3 regions of the Rahnella sp. WP5 genome follow, and region 2 is predicted to be linked to each of the others. Evidence: predicted binding sites of a transcription regulator. Region 2 holds the regulator's gene; each other region holds the start of a gene.

Region 1 (6,155 bases), on a different contig from region 2:
TGTCAGCCATGTCCATATCGACACCGGCTTTCAGCGCCATCGCGGCAGCCTGACGATCGTCTTCGGCTACGCCATGTTTGACCAGTCCGCCAATGGCGCCATGGTCGCTGACAGTCAGGCCCTTGAACTGCCAGTCATCGCGCAGAATATCTTTCAGCAGCCAGGTATTCGAGGTGGCAGGAATACCGTTAACGCTGTTCAGTGCCACCATCACACCGCCGGCACCCGCATCGACTGCCGCTTTATAAGGTGGCATGTAATCGTTGAACATGCGGGTCAGGCTCATGTCCACAGTGTTGTATTCGCGGCCGCCTTCGACAGCACCGTACAACGCATAGTGTTTGACGTTTGCCATGACGGCGTCAGGGGCAGACGGATCTTTGCCCTGATAACCGGTAACCATTTCATGCGCGAGGCGCGAGGTCAGATAGGTATCTTCGCCGAAACCTTCAGAAACACGGCCCCAGCGCGGATCACGGGTGATATCGACCATCGGTGAGAACGTCATGTTCAGGCCATCGGCTGCCGTTTCCTGGGCTGAAATACGTGCGCTGGTCGCCACCGCCTGCATATCCCAGCTCGCCGCCAGACCGAGGCTGATAGGGAAAATCGTGCGCTGCCCATGCACCACGTCATAGGCATAAAACGGAGGAATTTTCAGGCGGCTGTACTGCACCTGATCCTGCATACGGCGGATATCGGGCTTAGTTACCGTGTTAAACACGCCACCGACTTTACCAGCGCGGATGTCAGCCATGATGGCTTCTTTTTGGTACTCAGGCCCCACAGTGACCAGATTCAGCTGACCGATTTTTTCATCAAGGGTCATTTTTTTCATCAAATCGGCAATGAACGCGTTGCGCTCTTTCACCTGATCCTGAGGAATGCCCGTTGTTTCAACGGCGAGAGAAGAAGCAGAACTTACCAGTAACACTAACGCGCCAAGCATGTGATGCGTATTCATCGGAATTCCTTCAACCATAAGCAGGGGAGCCAAATCAGAGAAAATTCAGCAGCCTGAAGCAAACAAAGCAATGATCATTCTAAGAAAAGTATAGAGTGAGAATCTAATACGTCCCTTCAACTATTAGCAATGAATAGTTTAGACGCCAGCACAATATCTTTTTACCTTTCGGTACATCCCGCAATTTACAGGTAATCAGAATGATAGATACAAAAAGACATTCGATGCGTCACGCAAATTTTTATATTTAGGATTACATGACATCCGGCTGAACAAATAATCATCAGAAGTAACACGGGGGGAAAGCGCGGGATAACAAAAAGGGCAGAACATGCGGTTCTGCCCTTTAATAATCTGGAATATCCGCTAAGGAAATCGGATTAATAGTAGTAAGACATATCGGTCGGGGTTTTGCTCATGACATCAAAGAAAACGTCTTTGGTGTTTGCCCAGAATTGCGCGACGGCAACGGCGTTGTAGCTCATGCCCATCAGGCTCATGACAAAGAAACAGGTCACGGTGAGGCCGATACCACTGCAAACGAATGCCATGGTATTGCGGCTGGACTGGCGACAAACAATATTAAGCTGGCTGGTGCAGAACATCAAAAAAGCGCTCAGCAATTCCCAGCGCATCATTAAAATCCCGGCAGTTAATGTACCCATCGATAAAATCCTTACTTACTACAGCCACTTGCACGAAGCCAAAATCAGCCGGAAGGCTGCTACGACGGGCGGGCAATGGGCTTTACAGAAGAAATGGTGAATTACAATTATGTGATGACGGTCACATTATATCACCGGATTTTATTTTTGAGTAAAAAATGTTCGCTAATAAAAAATAGGCATAACACATCAACTTATTTTGACGATGTGTTATGAAAAGCGGAGAAATCGTGATGTATTTTGAAGAGATAATTACGCGCCGTAACCCATCACTTGTAACAGGTGCTGAGCCTGCTGCACCGCTTCCTGCCGGTGCGCAACACCCAGTTTCTGATACAGATTACGGATATGGGTTTTGATGGTCGTTGATGCAACGTCCAGCTCACCGGCAATCTGGTCATTACTGTAGCCGGAGTAAATCAGCCCCAGAACCTGCCACTCGCGCTGCGTCAGCGGACTGGTACGGATTAGCTCCGGCACTTGCGGATGGGTCAGCAGTTTGTTCACAAAGCCTTCGTCGAAATGCGCAAACTTATGACGGTGATGCTGGTTAATTTCGCGCAAAATCTGCTGGGCGCGGCGCTGTTCCAGTTCCGGTAGCAGATTAAGCTGGATCAACTGGCGCAGTTGTTGCGCCATCATTTCCCCTTCGATGACGAAATGACTGACAAAACCGGTACGGTTCGCCAGCGCCAGCGCTTCGATCAATGCTTTTTGGGCGTCACTTTTGCGCCCGGTTTGCCAGTAAAGTAAGTTACTCAGCAGCAAATTGCGGTTCAGATCGCTGGTCAGGCGCAACTGCCGGGCATTCTGATTCAGTTCATCGAGCACCACTTCAGCTTCATCAAACTGTTCCAGCAAAATCTGTACGCGGGCAATATTTCGCCACTGACCTTGCTGGAAATGGTTATCTGCCATGTCCGGTTTACGCGCCTGTTGCAGCCACTGGCGTGCAGCGTTTTTATCGCCAATCATCTGCCAGTAAATCACCCGCGGCTTATCGGTATTGGTCAGCCAGTCAATGTGATACTGACCGGTTTTCAGCAATGCTTCACAGCGTTGTAAATGATGATGGGCGTTGTCGAGCTGACCGCGTGCCAGCGAACATTTCGCCAGCATTGCCAGGCATTGCAACTGCTGTTGCGGCTGGAAATTGCTCAGCACATTAAGCCCTTCACGCGCAGCTTCTTCTGCATCATCGAGCCGCGACCATGACCACAGCAGCTGGGAACGTAAACGCAATAAAAATTCGTGCATCGGCAACTGTTCAAGATGCTGTTCGCGCACCAGTTCAAAAGCGCGATCCTGCATCTCAAACGCGGCCTGCAAAAAGCCCTGAGCAATCAGAATTTCACTCTGTTGCAGCAGCGCCCATAAGGCGTAGTGATAGGCTTCATAACGGCGGGCGATTTGCTCGGTCTGCTGCATCAGCGGCAGTGCGCGGGTGAGATCCCCTTTGCAGTGCTGGATTTCACCGGTCACGGACGTGGCCACAATGCGGCTGTAATAGCTTTCATAAGGCAGATAGCGCAGCGCCTCAGTGGCCAGTTTTTCCGCCTCATCCTGACGTCCGTCGTTGATAGCCACCTGTGCCCGCAGGGCATCAAACTCGGCCGCCAGTGCCTGTTCCATCACAATATTATGCTGTTTCATTTCGCTTTCAGCGCGGGCCAGCAACACCTCGACTTCAGCATAACGGTGCTGACTTTGTGCGAGCCATGCCTGCAACAACACCAGTTTAGGATTCTGAATCAGCCGGTCATAAGGCAGAGCGGCAAGACATTCTTCCAGCAACGCCAGCTCGCTTTGATTAAACAGGGCCCAGGCATGTTGCAGCAGAATATCGCGCAGCAGATTGGTGTCTTCGGCACCCAGCGCATGATGAATGGCTTCGGCCGGAAAACCTTGTGCCAGCCAGCCTTCGGCGGCAGCGCGGTGAATGGCAGGCAGCTCAGATGCCAGTTCCCACTGACAACGCTGACGCAGGAATGTGGCAAACAGCGGGTGGAAGTTAAACCATTCGCCGCTGTCATCCATACGGTTGATGAATAATCCCTGACGTTCCAGTTCTTCCAGCCGTTGCTGACCATTTTCGCTGCCGGTCAGGCGCACAATCAGCGCATCGTTCATTGAGCGCAACAGCGAGCAGCGCAGGAGAAAATCACGCGTCGGGGCATCAACGCGATCCAGCACTTCATCCACCAGATATTCAGAAAGATGGCTGGCATTCAGCCCGGCCAGTTTGCGTGCGGACTGCTGCGTCGAATGCTGTGAAGGGTGAGAAGACTGCCGCGCCGATAACGCAATCAGTTGCAAGGCGGTGGCCCAGCCCGCGACTTCGTCGCACAGCCGGCTGCTGTCTGCCTGATCAATCGGGTCTTTCAGCCGGTTGTCGAAAAATTGCTGTGTTTCCGGATGCGTAAAGGCCAGATGCGAGGCGTTGAGTTCCAGCAGTTGATCCCGCACACGCATATTGGCGATGCCCAGCGGCGGCAGGGTGCGTGAAAGCACCACCAGTGACAGGTTTTCCGGCTGATGGCGCAGGAAAAAACGCATCCCTTCATGAATGGCGTCATTGGAAATCAGATGGTAATCGTCGATCACCAGCAGCAGCGGGCTGTGCCAGTCGGAAAGTTCCACAAAAAGCTGGGCAAACAGCGCAGGTAAACTGGCGTACTGATGCTTGAGACTCAGCGCTTCGCTTTTGATGCAATGCCCGCCGCAGGCCTGCTGTACAGCAGCAATCAGATAGCTGGCAAAGCGCTCCGGCTGATTGTCGCTTTCATCAAGAGAATACCAGCCCAGATCACTTTTACCTGCAGCCCAGTGCGCCACCAGCGTCGTTTTCCCATAACCCGCCGGACTGGCGACCAGAGTCAGACGATAATTTGGCGCAGTCGAGAGCTTCGTCAGCAGACGTTCCCGAACCACTGTATTTTGCTGCCGCACCGGGCGGCTCAATTTTGAAGGGATCAGCATTTTTTTCGATTCTTTTGACAGAAGGACAGAGGGGACGTTATTTATTTCACAGCGTGTAATTAATCACTTTTTCTAAAGTCCTCCTTTGAAACATTGATTGCAAGAATGTTACGTTTTTACATGCCGTTAAGTTGCTCTGCATCACACTTCTTAATACAAATTTTCAGGCATCTGCCCTGAACCTCCGTCTCCTCCGGCTACGCCCCGTTTCTCCTCCCTGCCTAATCTTTTACGGGAGGATGCCGCTCACCGACATACGCGTCAGCATAGTGATAATCAACACCAGACTTTCCCTACAAATTTCCGGATAAAGAGGCATGTGATGCAGGTGACTTTAGATAAGACGCAGTTTTTAGCCGCGCTGAAACGCCAGTGGCAAGGGTTCGGTTTGCAGCAGGCACAGGATATGACACCGCACCAGTGGTGGCAGGCCACCAGTGCCGCATTATCTGAACAACTGAGCGCGCAACCGGCACCGGCGGCGGCGAAACAGCCGCAAAGGCACGTTAACTATATTTCGATGGAATTCCTGATCGGGCGCCTGACCGCGAATAATCTGATCAATCTCGGCTGGTACGACACGGTCAGTCAGGCGCTGAAAGAGCAGGGTGTCGAGCTGGCCGACGTACTGGAGCAGGAAACCGATCCGGCGCTGGGCAATGGCGGATTAGGCCGTCTGGCTGCCTGTTTCCTCGATTCCATGGCGACCGTCGGGCAACCGGCGACCGGCTACGGTCTGAACTATCAGTACGGTCTTTTCCGCCAGTCGTTCAGCGAAGGCAAACAACAGGAAGCGCCGGATAACTGGCATCGCGAATGCTATCCGTGGTTCAGCCACAACAGCTCACTGTCCGTCGATGTGGCGTTTGGTGGCAAACTGACAAAAAACGAAAAGGGCGCTGAACAGTGGCATCCGGCTTTTACCCTGCGCGGTGAAGCCTGGGATCTGCCGGTGGTCGGGTACAAAAATGGCGTTACCCAGCCGCTGCGTCTGTGGCAGGCCACTGACGTGCATCCGTTCGATCTGACGCTGTTCAATGACGGTGAATTTCTTAAAGCCGAGCAAAAAGGCATTGATGCGGCCAAACTCACCAAAGTGCTGTATCCGAATGACAATCACGACGCTGGCAAACGCCTGCGCCTGATGCAGCAGTATTTCCAGTGCGCCTGCTCGGTGGCCGATATCCTGCGCCGCCATCACTTCCTTGGCCGTAAAATTGAGGATTTACCGAAATTTGAAGTCATCCAGCTCAATGACACGCACCCGACCATTGCCATTCCTGAGCTGTTGCGTATTTTGCTCGACGAACACCAGCTTGAATGGGACGCCGCCTGGGCGATCACCCGCCAGACGTTCGCCTACACCAACCACACGCTGATGCCGGAAGCGCTGGAGTGCTGGGATGAAAAACTGGTGCGCAGCCTGCTGCCGCGCCATTTCTCGCTGATCAAAGCCATCAACGCCCGCTTCAAAAAAGTGGTCGAAAAACAGTGGCCGGGTGACAAAGCCGTCTGGGAAAAACTGTCTGTCCATCAGAACAAACAAG
Region 2 (6,155 bases):
CCGGAGAATTCCATGCCGCCGCCGCCGACTGCGGGCTGATGATGCTGGTCGCCGGACCGAATGTCATGCGGTTTGCGCCATCGCTTGTGATCGACTTCGCGGATATTGAAGAGGGGATGGGAAGGTTTGAGAAAGCAGTGGGGAAAGTTTGCGGGGGGTGAGCCCCACGCCTCCGTCTTTAAACGCTTGATCGAGACAATTTCGGTTTCTCACTAACATTTATCACATGGCCTCTCGCGCCGAAACCGACCAAGAGGGAAAAGTGCTTTTTCCCTCTTGGATCTCCCTTCGCTTTTTCACTGCGCGCTGTCGCGGGCACGGTGGACATGTTCTGGCGCATTAGTGTGTGGCGCAAAATGTCATCGCTGCGCGATTCCCGAATTTCAGGCTTCGAGCCTAAGGTCTCGAACCGTTCATTCGGTGCCATTTTTGAGCACGCCAATCGACATTTCTAAAAGATAAAACCCTTCTGCTTTTGAATTTAGAATCCTGCGGGCGAATCAGAAATCTTGCTGAACGGAGCGGCTTCGAGACCAGTGGCTCGAAGACCGAGAGAAGGAACCGCAACGCGGCAAGATTTCCAGCCTGTCGCTGTGGTTGCTGGAACATAGCCTACGAGCGAAGCGCGCAGTTTAAGACGTGGAGATTCCAAAGAGGGCTCGTCTTAGCCCTCTTTGGTCGGTTTCGGCTCGGTGAGTTAAGCGAACACGGCAATTGAAAAACCGAAACTTTCTCAATCCGTTTAAAAGAACGCCAGTACACGGCATCCGTACTTGAGAAACCGAGATATTCGCAATTTCAAAAAGCAGTCTGGCTGCAAGCCAGTAAAACGGGGATTTGAAAGGGGCATCCCCCTTCACGCCCGCCGCGTCAGCCAGATCCCATGATGCGGCCTCTGCTTCCACGCCAGTGACGAGATGGTATGCATCACGCTGAGATGTGAAATTACGCGCCGCAGATGGCGTTCCATTTCGGTCAGTGGCATATCCGGGTGAAGTTCCGGCGCATTAAACAGGTTGTTCTCGCTGCCCGGCCCGTCGTAGAGCAGTCGTTGCTGACAGCTTTGCAGCGCGATTTCGCAGGTCTGTAAATACTCTGTCGCCAGTTTTTCCGGCAGCATGTAATGCTCGCGGGCGAGGATCGTCATCGCGTTGATATGCTCAACCACAAACTGACTGTGCGTCACCCACAAACGCATATCCGCCAGATAATGTGAGTTAAAACCCGGCTCCTGCATCGCCTGATTTAGCGAAGTGAACAGCTTATTGTGCGCCTGATTGACCTGCATACGGGTGTACGCCAGTTTGGCGGTGTCGGGGCTTTCCTCGAGCAGCAGGCGGATAGCGTCCTGATAGATTTCCAGCGCCTGGTGTGCATTCTGGCGCAGCAAACCGCTTTGCCATTGCGGCCACAGCCAGATAGTGCCACCAAAGGCCAGCGCGCAGCCGATCAGGGTATCGACCAGTCGTGGTACCAGAAAATGCACGCCGTTCATCGCCAGCAATTGCAGGGTATACACTGCAGTCACCGTCATGCCGACCATCGCCAGTCCGTAGTTTTTGCGCAGAACGGTATAGGACAACAGGGTGATCAGCAACATGCACAGCAGCGTGGTGCCTTCCGGCAGTTCCAGTTTGAGCAAGCCTGAGGCAATCAGCAATCCGGCCAGCGTACCGAGTGCACGGTGCTGGATCCTCACCCGCGTGGCGTTATAACCGTTCTGGCTGACCAACATGATAGTCAGCAAGATCCAGTAGGGTTTGGGCAAATTGAAGAACAGACCCAGACTGCTGCCAATCGCCAGAATAATGCCCAAACGTGCGGCATTACGCAGTGCCACGGATTTGAAGGAAAGATAGCTTTTCAGCGCGGGCCAGAAGGGCAAACGCGGCTGGGTGTTCATCAGGTCACGTTTGTACAACGGCCGCTGTGTGCGTAACAGACGGGCAATGCGGCTGAAATGGTAATAACAAAACTGACCTACCGGATTGTCCGGGTTGCGCGCGGCGATTTTCTCCAGCGCGGTCAGCTCATTGGCCATCGTAAAGCGCCCGGATAAACGGTGATAAAGAATATCGTCGGCAATCACCCGAAGACGGGTGGAAATCACCTGCGCATTTCGGCGGATAACCGCTTCGGCATGGCTTTCCTCCACCAGTTTCTGCACTTCTTCCGGCTGATGCAGGCTCACTGTAATATGCTCCTGCAAATCGAGCGCCACCTGAAAACGCTGAAACAGCCGTTTATGGTGATGATGATGTCCGTGCTGGGGCAACATGTGTAATTGCTGATAAAGCAGGGCAATCAGGTCGATAACCTGCTGCTGGCGGGTTAGCAGTGGGGGTAACGCGGTTTCGGGATCGGTGTGTTGCGTCAGCAGGCTGTACTTAGCTTCGAAATAATCCGCGAGTTGCAGATAGAGCTGGCTGAGCGTTTCGCGCATCGGCTGTTCTTCCGAAATACGAAACCACGCCCAGTTAAACAATCCGTACCAGGCTGTGCCAGCGGCGAACAACACCGGGGCCTGCCACATCGGGCGCACGCCCACCATACTCAGCGTGAAGATAGTCGCCACCAGCGCACCGGGCAACAGGCGCGCATGCAGCGGGCTGATTTCACCGGTGACGCCCAGCAGTAACGCCAGCGACAGCATGATCAGCGGCAGCGGTATATGCCAGCTTTCGAGCATCAGTTGCAGCAGAAGGCTGCTCACGGCAAAGAGTGAACCGCCGACGAGCAGGCGTTTGAAAAAGCGTTTATGCGGGGTATCCAGACCGGCGATGTTACAACAGGCCGGGCAGAGGGAAAACAGCAGGCCCATTTGCAAATTGCCAAACAGCCAGCAAATGCCAACAGGTAAGCACAACACCAGCGTCTGGCGCAGCGCGTAGTTCACTTCAGGATGGTAAAACAGTCTTCGCCATAGCGTCATGGGTAAAGCTTAGCCCATAAAAAAGGCGCGACAGTGTTTTGCCGCGCCAATTTTTGAGGGATTAACGTGTGCCGTAAACGACAATCGTTTTACCGTGTGCGGAGATCAGGCTCTGATCTTCCAGCATTTTGAGAATGCGTCCGACTGTTTCACGTGAACAACCGACGATTTGGCCAATTTCCTGGCGGGTGATCTTGATTTGCATCCCGTCCGGATGGGTCATTGCATCAGGCTGTTTAGCCAGATTGAGCAAGGTTTGAGCGATACGACCGGTAACGTCAAGGAAGGCAAGGTTGCCGACTTTCTCTGACGTCACTTGCAGACGGTTTGCCATCTGCGCGGAGAGACGCATCAGAATATCCGGGTTAACCTGAATCAGCTGGCGGAATTTTTTATACGAAATTTCAGCCACTTCACAGGCAGTTTTAGCACGTACCCAGGCACTGCGTTCCTGACCTTCTTCGAAGAGTCCCAGCTCACCGATGAAGTCACCTTGGTTAAGGTAGGACAGTATCATTTCCTTGCCTTCTTCATCTTTAATCAGGACAGCAACTGACCCTTTCACGATGTAGTAAAGCGTTTCGGCTTTTTCACCCTGGTGAATCAGCGTACTTTTAGAAGGATACTTATGTATATGACAGTGAGACAGGAACCATTCAAGAGTCGGGTCTGTTTGTGGCTTGCCGAGAACCATTTGCTATTATCCTCTGTTGTTATCGCTGCCCAAAATCACAGGGCTCAGAGTTCCCTGTACGGCACTTCAAATCCAAAGCGCCCTTTCAGCATATAACTCTCCAGAAATGCTGCAAGCGGATGTCGGAGTGCAACAGCCTGTTTATTGCTGTCATCACCGTGGGTTCTGTACTTAAACCGCAAAAACCGTCACCGCAATTTACTGGAAAGTATGTTTCGGCTTTGTTTGTAGCACAGGTTTGAGATGCTGTCTTCTGTTGTCTCGCTTCAGCATGATGGCGATCGGGTTACGTTGCCAGATTTTAGGTGAAAGGGTACTCTGAGAGCAGATTTCGACAAGTTTATTCACCGGGAGAATAGTTCATGCATGCACGTGTCAAATGGGTTGAAGGACTGACATTTTTAGGTGAGTCTGCATCGGGTCATCAGATTTCAATGGATGGAAACGCGGGTGATAAAGCCCCAAGCCCGATGGAAATGTTACTGATGTCCGCAGGGGGGTGTAGTGCAATCGACGTGGTGTCAATTTTGCAAAAAGGTCGTAATGACGTGCGTGATTGTGAAGTGAAGCTGACCTCACAACGCCGCGAAGAAGCGCCGCGTCTGTTCACTCACATCAATCTGCATTTTATCGTCACCGGTAAGGATCTGACCGATAAGATTGTTGAACGCGCAGTCAGCCTGTCTGCCGAAAAATACTGTTCTGTGTCTCTGATGCTGGGGAAAGCGGCCACAATCACCCACAGCTTTGAAGTGATTGCAGCCGAATAAAGTTTACTCGATCTTCTTGCCTTCCATCAGGCGCTGCACCAGCGGCGCCATGATCAGCTCCATCGCCAGCCCCATTTTGCCGCCCGGCACCACCAGTGTTTTGATGTGCGAGATAAACGACCCTTGCAGCATGGCCAGCAGATACGGGAAATCGATGTCATCCAGCCCCTGAAAATGAATCACCACAAAGCTTTCATCCAGTGACGGAATGGCTTTGGCGGCAAACGGGTTCGAGGTATCGATGGTGGGTACCCGCTGGAAATTGATGTGCGTGCGGGAAAACTGCGGGGTAATGTAATTGATATAGTCATCCATCGAACGCACGACGGAATCCATCACCGCTTCACGGGAATGCCCGCGCTCGCCGGTATCGCGCACCAGTTTCTGGATCCATTCGAGGTTGACGATAGGCACCACGCCGACCAGCAGGTCGACCTGCGCGGCAACGTCAATTTTGTCCGCCACCACACCACCGTGTAACCCTTCGTAAAACAAAATATCCGTCGGTTCCGGCAACGCCTGCCACGGCGTAAAGGTACCCGGCACCTGATTGTAGGGAACGGCTTCGTCATAAGTATGCAGATACTTACGTGAACGGCCAGTGCCGGTTTTACCGTATTCGATAAAGCTTTTTTCCAGCAAACCAAAGTCATTGGCTTCCGGCCCGAAGTAGCTGATATGACGTCCCAGATCGCGCGCCTTGCGTATTGCCGCATCCATTTCAGGACGGGTGAAATGATGAAAACTGTCACCTTCCAGTTCCGCCGCACGCAAACCAAGCTGCTGAAATATTTTACGAAATGCCACGCTGGTGGTTGTGGTGCCTGCACCGCTCGAACCGGTCACGGCAATAACAGGATGTTTGGCTGACATAATGCGCTGTTCTCCATAAAGGTGATGCAGGCAGGCGAGACGCGGTCTTTTCTGTGGTCGAAGATCTGGCGTCAAGGCTGCGCATAATTAAGCCTATTGTTACCATATTTATTCGCGAAGCCAAAGAGGGCATCACTATTCTAAACCCGCCAGCAACGGTTGGATCAGCGGGTCTTTCTGGTGGAACAGAGAAACAATGTCATGCAGCGCCTTGCCTGTGTACTCCTTTTTCCACGCCAGACTGAGCGGGGAAGGGGCGCGCGGATAGCGGATTTGCCGGGCGATCAGCTCGCCGCTGTCGAGATATGGCTGGCACAGATGGCGCGGCAGAAAACCGATACCCATTCCCTTCAGGTGACAGGCCAGTTTAGTCGCCACATCTGCTACGATGATCTGCCGTTGCCCGGTCAGCAACCAGGCTACCCGCTTGTTCAGATGGCGCGAGGTGTCTTCCACATTGATGGCAATGTACTGACGCAATACCGCTTCTTCCAGCACACCAGTGATGTGCTGCAACGGATGAAAGGGCGCATGAACAAAAACCCAGTCCACTTCACCCAGCGGCAGCAGATTCACGGCGTTAGAAAGGGATTCGGTGCCGGTGACGCCAATCGCCAGCTGAAAATCTTCGTACAGCAGCGTATCCCATACCCCCATGTAAATCTGCCGTGTGAAAGTGAACTGCGTGAACGGGTAGCGCTGCGTCAGAGAGCTTAATAACGCTGCCAGAGCTTCAGGGCAGTACATCAGATTGTTCACCACCACATTCAGCTGGCGCTCAATGCCGTCGTTAATCTGCTGCAGTTCTGCCGGTACACCCTCCAGCCAGGTTAGCCACTGGCGACATCGTTCAAGCAGATGCTGTCCGGCGGGCGTCAGCGACACC
Region 3 (6,155 bases), on a different contig from region 2:
AAGTCCATGTCCATGGTTTCCCATGGAATTTCAGCGTTGAATTGCGTATGGAACTGCATCAGCGGCTTATGCAGGATGCTCAGCCCGGCAATCCACATTTTGGCCGGCGAGAAGGTATGCAGCCAGGTGATGATGCCCACGCAGGCGTTGTCATAGTTGGCTTCACGGCACAATGCGGTGATTTCGTCCGGCGTGGTCACCAGCGGTTTGAGCACCAGTTTTATCGGCAAACCGGCTTCGCTGTTCAGGCTACTGACCACCTTCTCGGCGTTCTCTTTTACCTGACGTAATGCCTGCGGACCGTACAGATGCTGACTGCCAATGGCGAACCACACTTCGAGATGTTTAAACGCGTCCATTTATTACTCCTGAATATCGGATAGATGAAATACGGGTTAATGCGCCGGTTTCGCTGCAAACAGCGGTTCAGTCGTGGCACACCATTGCTGATAACGTTCGTACAGGCGCTGATATTGCGCGACGCGCTGCGGATCCGGCGTCAGCGTACGTTCGATGCTGCAGGCCATTTTTTCCTGTGCGGCAGGAACATCTTTGAACTCCCCGGCAGCGACGGCGGCGAAAATCGCGGCACCCAGGGCGCAGCACTGATCGGAAGCGACAATTTGCAACGGACGGTTCATCACATCGGCGCAAACCTGCATGATGACCGGCGATTTACGCGCGATGCCCCCGAGCGTCAGCACGTTTTCCACCGGGATATCCTGCTGTTCGAAACATTCCATGATGGCGCGCGCGCCAAAAGCGGTCGCTGCGATAAAGCCGCCGAACAGTTCAGGTGCTTCGGTGCCCAGATTGATATCGGTAATGACACCTTTCAGGCGCTGGTTGGCAAACGGTGTACGGCGGCCGTTAAACCAGTCGAGCACCAGCGGCAGATGATCCAGTTTCGGATGAGCGGCCCAGGCCACAGTGAGATCGGTCAGCAGATTTTTTTGCAGGCTGGTCAGTTGCGGTGCCATTTCCGGATGGGCTTTTGCGGCCTGAATCAGCGGCCAGCTCAGCAGACGGCTGAACCAGGCGTACATGTCGCCGAAAGCGGATTGTCCGGCTTCCATCCCGATCATGTCCGGCACGACGCTGCCTTCCACCTGTCCGCAGATCCCGGCGATAGCGCGGTCGTTTACGCGTTCTTTATCGGCGATCAGGATGTCGCAGGTGGAGGTGCCGATCACTTTGACCAGCGTATAAGGCTGTGCGCCCGCGCCGACTGCCCCCATATGGCAGTCGAATGCGCCGCCCGAAAGCACCACACTGGCGGGTAAGCCAAGACGTTCTGCCCATTCAGGTGTCAGTGTGCCAACAGCCTGTTCGGCGGTGACGGTGTCGGTAAACAGCGGATAGGGCAGATGTTCAACCAGCAGCGGATCGAGGGCGGCAAAGAACGCTTTTGGTGGCAGGCCGCCCCATGACGGATGCCAGAGCATTTTGTGTCCGGCGCTGCAACGTCCGCGCACCACTTTGTCCGGCGCGGTGGTGCCGGAAAGCAGGGCGGGCACCCAGTCGCACAATTCAACCCATGACGCGGCTGCTTGTTTAACCGCAGCATCAGCACGGGAAACGTGCAAGATTTTCGCCCAGAACCATTCTGAGGAATAAACGCCGCCGATATAGCGGGAATAGTCGGGGAAATCGCCGCTGCGACACAGACGGTTGATCTCTTCCGCTTCTTCTATTGCCGTGTGATCTTTCCAGAGCACAAACATGGCGTTCGGGTTTTCGGCAAATTCCGCTTTCAGCGCCAGAATGTTGCCTTCCTCATCGACAGGAGCCGGGGTTGAGCCGGTGGAATCGACGCCGATACCCACCACGCGTGCAGCCCGCTCGCTGCCCAGCCGTTGCACAACGTTTTTAATCGCCTGCTCCATTGCCTCTATATAGTCGAGCGGGTGATGGCGGAACTGATTTATTGCCGCATCACAATAGCGACCTTCATTCCAGCGCGGATAATAAACCACATCGGTTTCCATCTCGGCACCGGTCTGACAATCCACAGCCAGGGCACGGACGGAATCGCTGCCAAAATCAAGACCAAGAGCAATCGCACCTTGCGTCATTCTTTCTCACTCCTTCAGGTTTGCCGTAGTCATTACGGCGGCGAATCGAATTGCTCTAACAGTAGGAGGATGCAAAAAAGTGAGTGAGGAGGCGTTAGCTGGAAGTATGCACAAATCTGCTCCCAATGATGTTTCTGTGAGGTTGGTCAAATGTTAGCGTTTGGCTAAAATCGCTATATCTATGCACAAACCTGCTGTTTTCCCGCCGTGTGATAGCGCTCTACATTCCGCTGCAAAATTACCGCTAAAACTTAACCCGTCTTACAAGAGAGTGTGACGCAAATCCTCTATAAACTGGACTTCGCCGCACTTTCACTTTGTTTCTTTACGCTACTGATAACGTTTTCACGATTGCGGCAAACCACCAGATTTAAGACTGTGATTGTGAAAAACAACAATAAAAGTCGGAGAACATCATGCATAAATTCACTAAGGCATTAGCGGCGGTCGGGTTAGCTGCCCTTATGTCACATTCAGCTATGGCAGCCGAGAATCCGAAGCTGGGCTTCCTGGTTAAACAGCCGGAAGAGCCGTGGTTCCAGACTGAATGGCGGTTCGCAGATAAAGCCGGTAAGGATCTTCACTTCGACGTCATTAAAATCGCCGTGCCGGATGGTGAAAAAACGTTGAATGCAATCGACAGCCTGGCGGCCAACGGCGCGAAAGGCTTTGTCATCTGTACGCCGGATCCGCGTCTCGGCCCTGCCATCATGGCGAAAGCGCGCAGCTATGACATGAAAGTGATCCAGGTGGATGACCAGTTTGTGAATGCCAAAGGCAAGCCAATGGAAGAAGTGCCATTAGTCATGATGGCCGCGACCAAAATCGGCGAACGTCAGGGGCAGGAACTGTATAAAGAAATGCAAAAACGTGGCTGGAAAGTCGCTGATACCGGCGTGATGGCCATTACTGCCGATGAACTCGATACGGCGCGCCGCCGCACCTCCGGTTCAATGGAGGCACTGAAAGCTGCCGGTTTCCCGGAAAAACAAATCTACAAAGTCCCGACTAAATCTAACGACATCCCGGGCGCACTGGATGCCGGTAACTCCCTGCTGGTGCAACATCCTGAAGTGAAAAACTGGCTGATCATCGGCATGAACGACAACACCGTATTGGGTGGCGTGCGTGCAACCGAAGGTCAGGGCTTTAAAGCGGCTAACGTGATCGGCATCGGCATCAACGGTGTGGATGCAGTGAATGAGTTGTCAAAAAGCGCCCAGACTGGCTTCTACGGTTCCCTGTTACCTAGCCCGGATATCCACGGTTACAAAAGTATTCAGATGCTGAATGAATGGGTTACCAAAGGCGTTGAACCACCGAAATTTACCGAAGTGACGGATGTTGTCCTGATTACCCGCGACAACTTCAAAGAAGAGCTGAAGAAGAAAGGCTTAATGTAATTTCCTCGTCATCCTTCGGGCTGCAGATGCGTTGGCTGCAACCCGAATGATTTAGAGGAATGCGATTGAGAACGAGCATTAGAAGACGCTGCTGCAGAACGGACGACAGTTTTAAATAGTTTGAACTGTTTTCTGCTTTGCAGTGGCGTGCATCCATACTTACTCAACTTCCAGGTAGCCACTATGACTCAGCAATCTTTCGATAATAAGACGCCTTTGCTGACACCGTCACTGACGGAGTTTGATGCGGCCAGGCCGTATCTGGAATTCCATGACATTGGCAAAACTTTTCCGGGCGTGAAAGCGCTGGACGGTATTTCATTCAATTGTTACGCCGGACAAATTCATGCGCTGATGGGCGAAAACGGAGCGGGGAAATCCACCCTGCTGAAGATCCTCAGCGGGAACTATCAGCCTTCCCAGGGCAATATTCATATCAAAGGCCAGCCGGTCGCGTTCAGCCATACCACGGATGCGCTCGATGCCGGTGTGGCGATCATTTATCAGGAACTCCATCTGGTGCCGGAAATGACGGTAGCAGAGAACATTTATCTCGGGCAGTTGCCGAGCAAACACGGTTTTGTGAACCGTAAATTGCTGCGTTACGAAGCCAAACTTCAGCTTGAACATCTCGGGCTGGATATCGACCCCGATACACCGCTGAAATATCTCTCCATCGGCCAGTGGCAGATGGTGGAAATTGCCAAGGCGCTGGCGCGCAATGCCAAAATTATTGCATTCGATGAACCTACCAGTTCGCTTTCTGCACGCGAAATTGAACAATTGTTCCGTGTTATCCGTGAGTTACGGGCGGAAGGACGTGTGATTTTATATGTCTCACACCGTATGGAAGAGATCTTTGCATTAAGTGACGCTGTCACCGTTTTCAAAGACGGACGTTACGTTCGCACCTTTGACGACATGACGCAGGTGGATAACAGCAAGCTGGTGCAGGCGATGGTTGGCCGTAATCTCGATGACATTTACGGTTACGCGCCACGTCCGCACGGCGAAATTCGCCTTGAACTGGATGAGGTGAAAGCACCGGGCGTGAGAACGCCGATCAGCCTGACGGTACGTCAGGGCGAAATCGTCGGCCTGTTCGGGCTGGTGGGTGCAGGGCGCAGTGAGCTGATGAAAGGATTATTTGGTGGTACGCGTATTACCGGCGGTACCGTCCGGCTGGACGGTGTAGCGCTGAATATTCGTAAACCGGCAGATGCGATCCGCCAGGGCATCATGTTGTGCCCGGAAGACCGCAAAGCTGACGGCATTATTCCTGTGCACTCGGTGCGCGACAACATCAACATCAGCGCCCGTCGCAAAACGGTGAAAGCAGGGTGCCTGATCAACAACGCCTGGGAAGCGAAAAATGCGCGTAAACATATCGATGCGCTGAATATCAAAACCCCCAGCGACCAGCAACTGATCATGAACCTTTCAGGGGGTAATCAGCAAAAAGCCATTCTGGGTCGCTGGTTGTCGGAAGAAATGAAAGTCATTTTGCTGGATGAACCAACGCGGGGTATTGACGTTGGCGCCAAGCATGAAATTTATAATGTGATTTATTCACTGGCAAAACAAGGCATTGCGGTGCTGTTTGCGTCCAGTGATTTACCGGAAGTGCTGGGTCTGGCCGACAGGGTGGTGGTGATGCGCGAAGGCGCAATCTCCGGCGAACTGTTGCATGACGACGCCACCGAAGAAAAAGCGCTGGGGCTCGCTATGTTGCGCACGCCAGTTCTTGATTCTGCCCATGACGCTGCCTGACTGAGGAGCAAAAATATTATGTCGAGTATGACAACCAATTCAGCCAAACCGGATCAACCTTCAGCAGCCTCACGCGGCGGCCAGGGTCTGATGCGTATCTGGGACAGTTACGGCATGTTAGTGGTGTTCGCCGTGCTGTTTATCGCCTGTACCATTTTCGTGCCAAACTTCAGTTCTTTCATCAACATGAAAGGGTTGGGGCTGGCGATTTCGATGTCCGGCATGGTGGCCTGCGGGATGCTGTTCTGTCTGGCTTCCGGTGACTTCGATCTGTCTGTTGCATCGGTGATTGCCTGTGCGGGCGTTACCACCGCCGTGGTGATCAACATGACCGAAAGCCTGTGGATCGGCGTTGCTGCCGGTTTACTGCTCGGGATGCTGACCGGTTTGCTCAACGGTTTTGTTATCGCCCGTCTGAAAATCAATGCGCTGATCACCACGCTTGCCACTATGCAGATTGTGCGCGGTCTTGCGTACATCATTTCTGACGGTAAAGCGGTGGGCATCGAAGACGAACGTTTCTTCACCCTCGGTTATGCCAACTGGCTGGGGCTGCCTGCACCTATCTGGCTGACGGTCGGCTGTCTGATCATCTTTGGTCTGTTGCTGAACAAAACCACCTTCGGGCGTAACACACTGGCGATTGGCGGTAATGAAGATGCGGCGCGTCTGGCCGGTGTGCCGGTGGTGCGTACGAAAATCATCATCTTCGTGCTGTCCGGGCTGGTATCAGCGGCGGCGGGGATCATTCTGGCGTCACGTATGACCAGCGGCCAGCCGATGACCTCACTGGGCTTCGAGCTGATCGTTATCTCTGCCTGCGTATTGGGTGGCGTTTCCCTGAAAGGCGGTATCGGTAAAATTTCCTATGTGGTTTCCGGGATCCTCATTCTGGGTACCGTGGAAA

The links. Region 2 encodes CRP, which controls carbon source genes, mostly activating them, when cyclic AMP is high. Its sites were predicted from a motif close to ATGTGANNNNNNTCACAT; they were not measured.
Region 1: a site for CRP is predicted at 1,739-1,756, ahead of EX31_RS08325 (YjcB family protein). Genes of this name have one in related genera too.
Region 3: a site for CRP is predicted at 2,210-2,227, ahead of EX31_RS06645 (arabinose ABC transporter substrate-binding protein). Genes of this name have one in related genera too.

The regions. Positions count from the first base shown of each region.
Region 1 covers NZ_JQJR01000009.1:160,912-167,066, reverse strand. Annotated here, with positions in the region: gene bglX (beta-glucosidase BglX) at 1-964, opposite strand, end outside; gene EX31_RS08325 (YjcB family protein) at 1,345-1,629, opposite strand; gene malT (HTH-type transcriptional regulator MalT) at 1,882-4,608, opposite strand; gene malP (maltodextrin phosphorylase) at 4,931-6,155, shown strand, end outside.
Region 2 covers NZ_JQJR01000007.1:33,829-39,983, reverse strand. Annotated here, with positions in the region: gene EX31_RS04630 (bifunctional acetylornithine/succinyldiaminopimelate transaminase) at 1-161, shown strand, start outside; gene EX31_RS04625 (YccS/YhfK family putative transporter) at 857-2,932, opposite strand; gene crp (cAMP-activated global transcriptional regulator CRP) at 2,994-3,626, opposite strand; gene EX31_RS04615 (OsmC family protein) at 3,989-4,396, shown strand; gene EX31_RS04610 (phosphoribulokinase) at 4,400-5,269, opposite strand; gene allS (HTH-type transcriptional activator AllS) at 5,405-6,155, opposite strand, start outside.
Region 3 covers NZ_JQJR01000008.1:104,173-110,327, forward strand. Annotated here, with positions in the region: gene araA (L-arabinose isomerase) at 1-359, opposite strand, end outside; gene EX31_RS06640 (ribulokinase) at 396-2,075, opposite strand; gene EX31_RS06645 (arabinose ABC transporter substrate-binding protein) at 2,492-3,478, shown strand; gene araG (L-arabinose ABC transporter ATP-binding protein AraG) at 3,662-5,248, shown strand; gene araH (L-arabinose ABC transporter permease AraH) at 5,267-6,155, shown strand, end outside.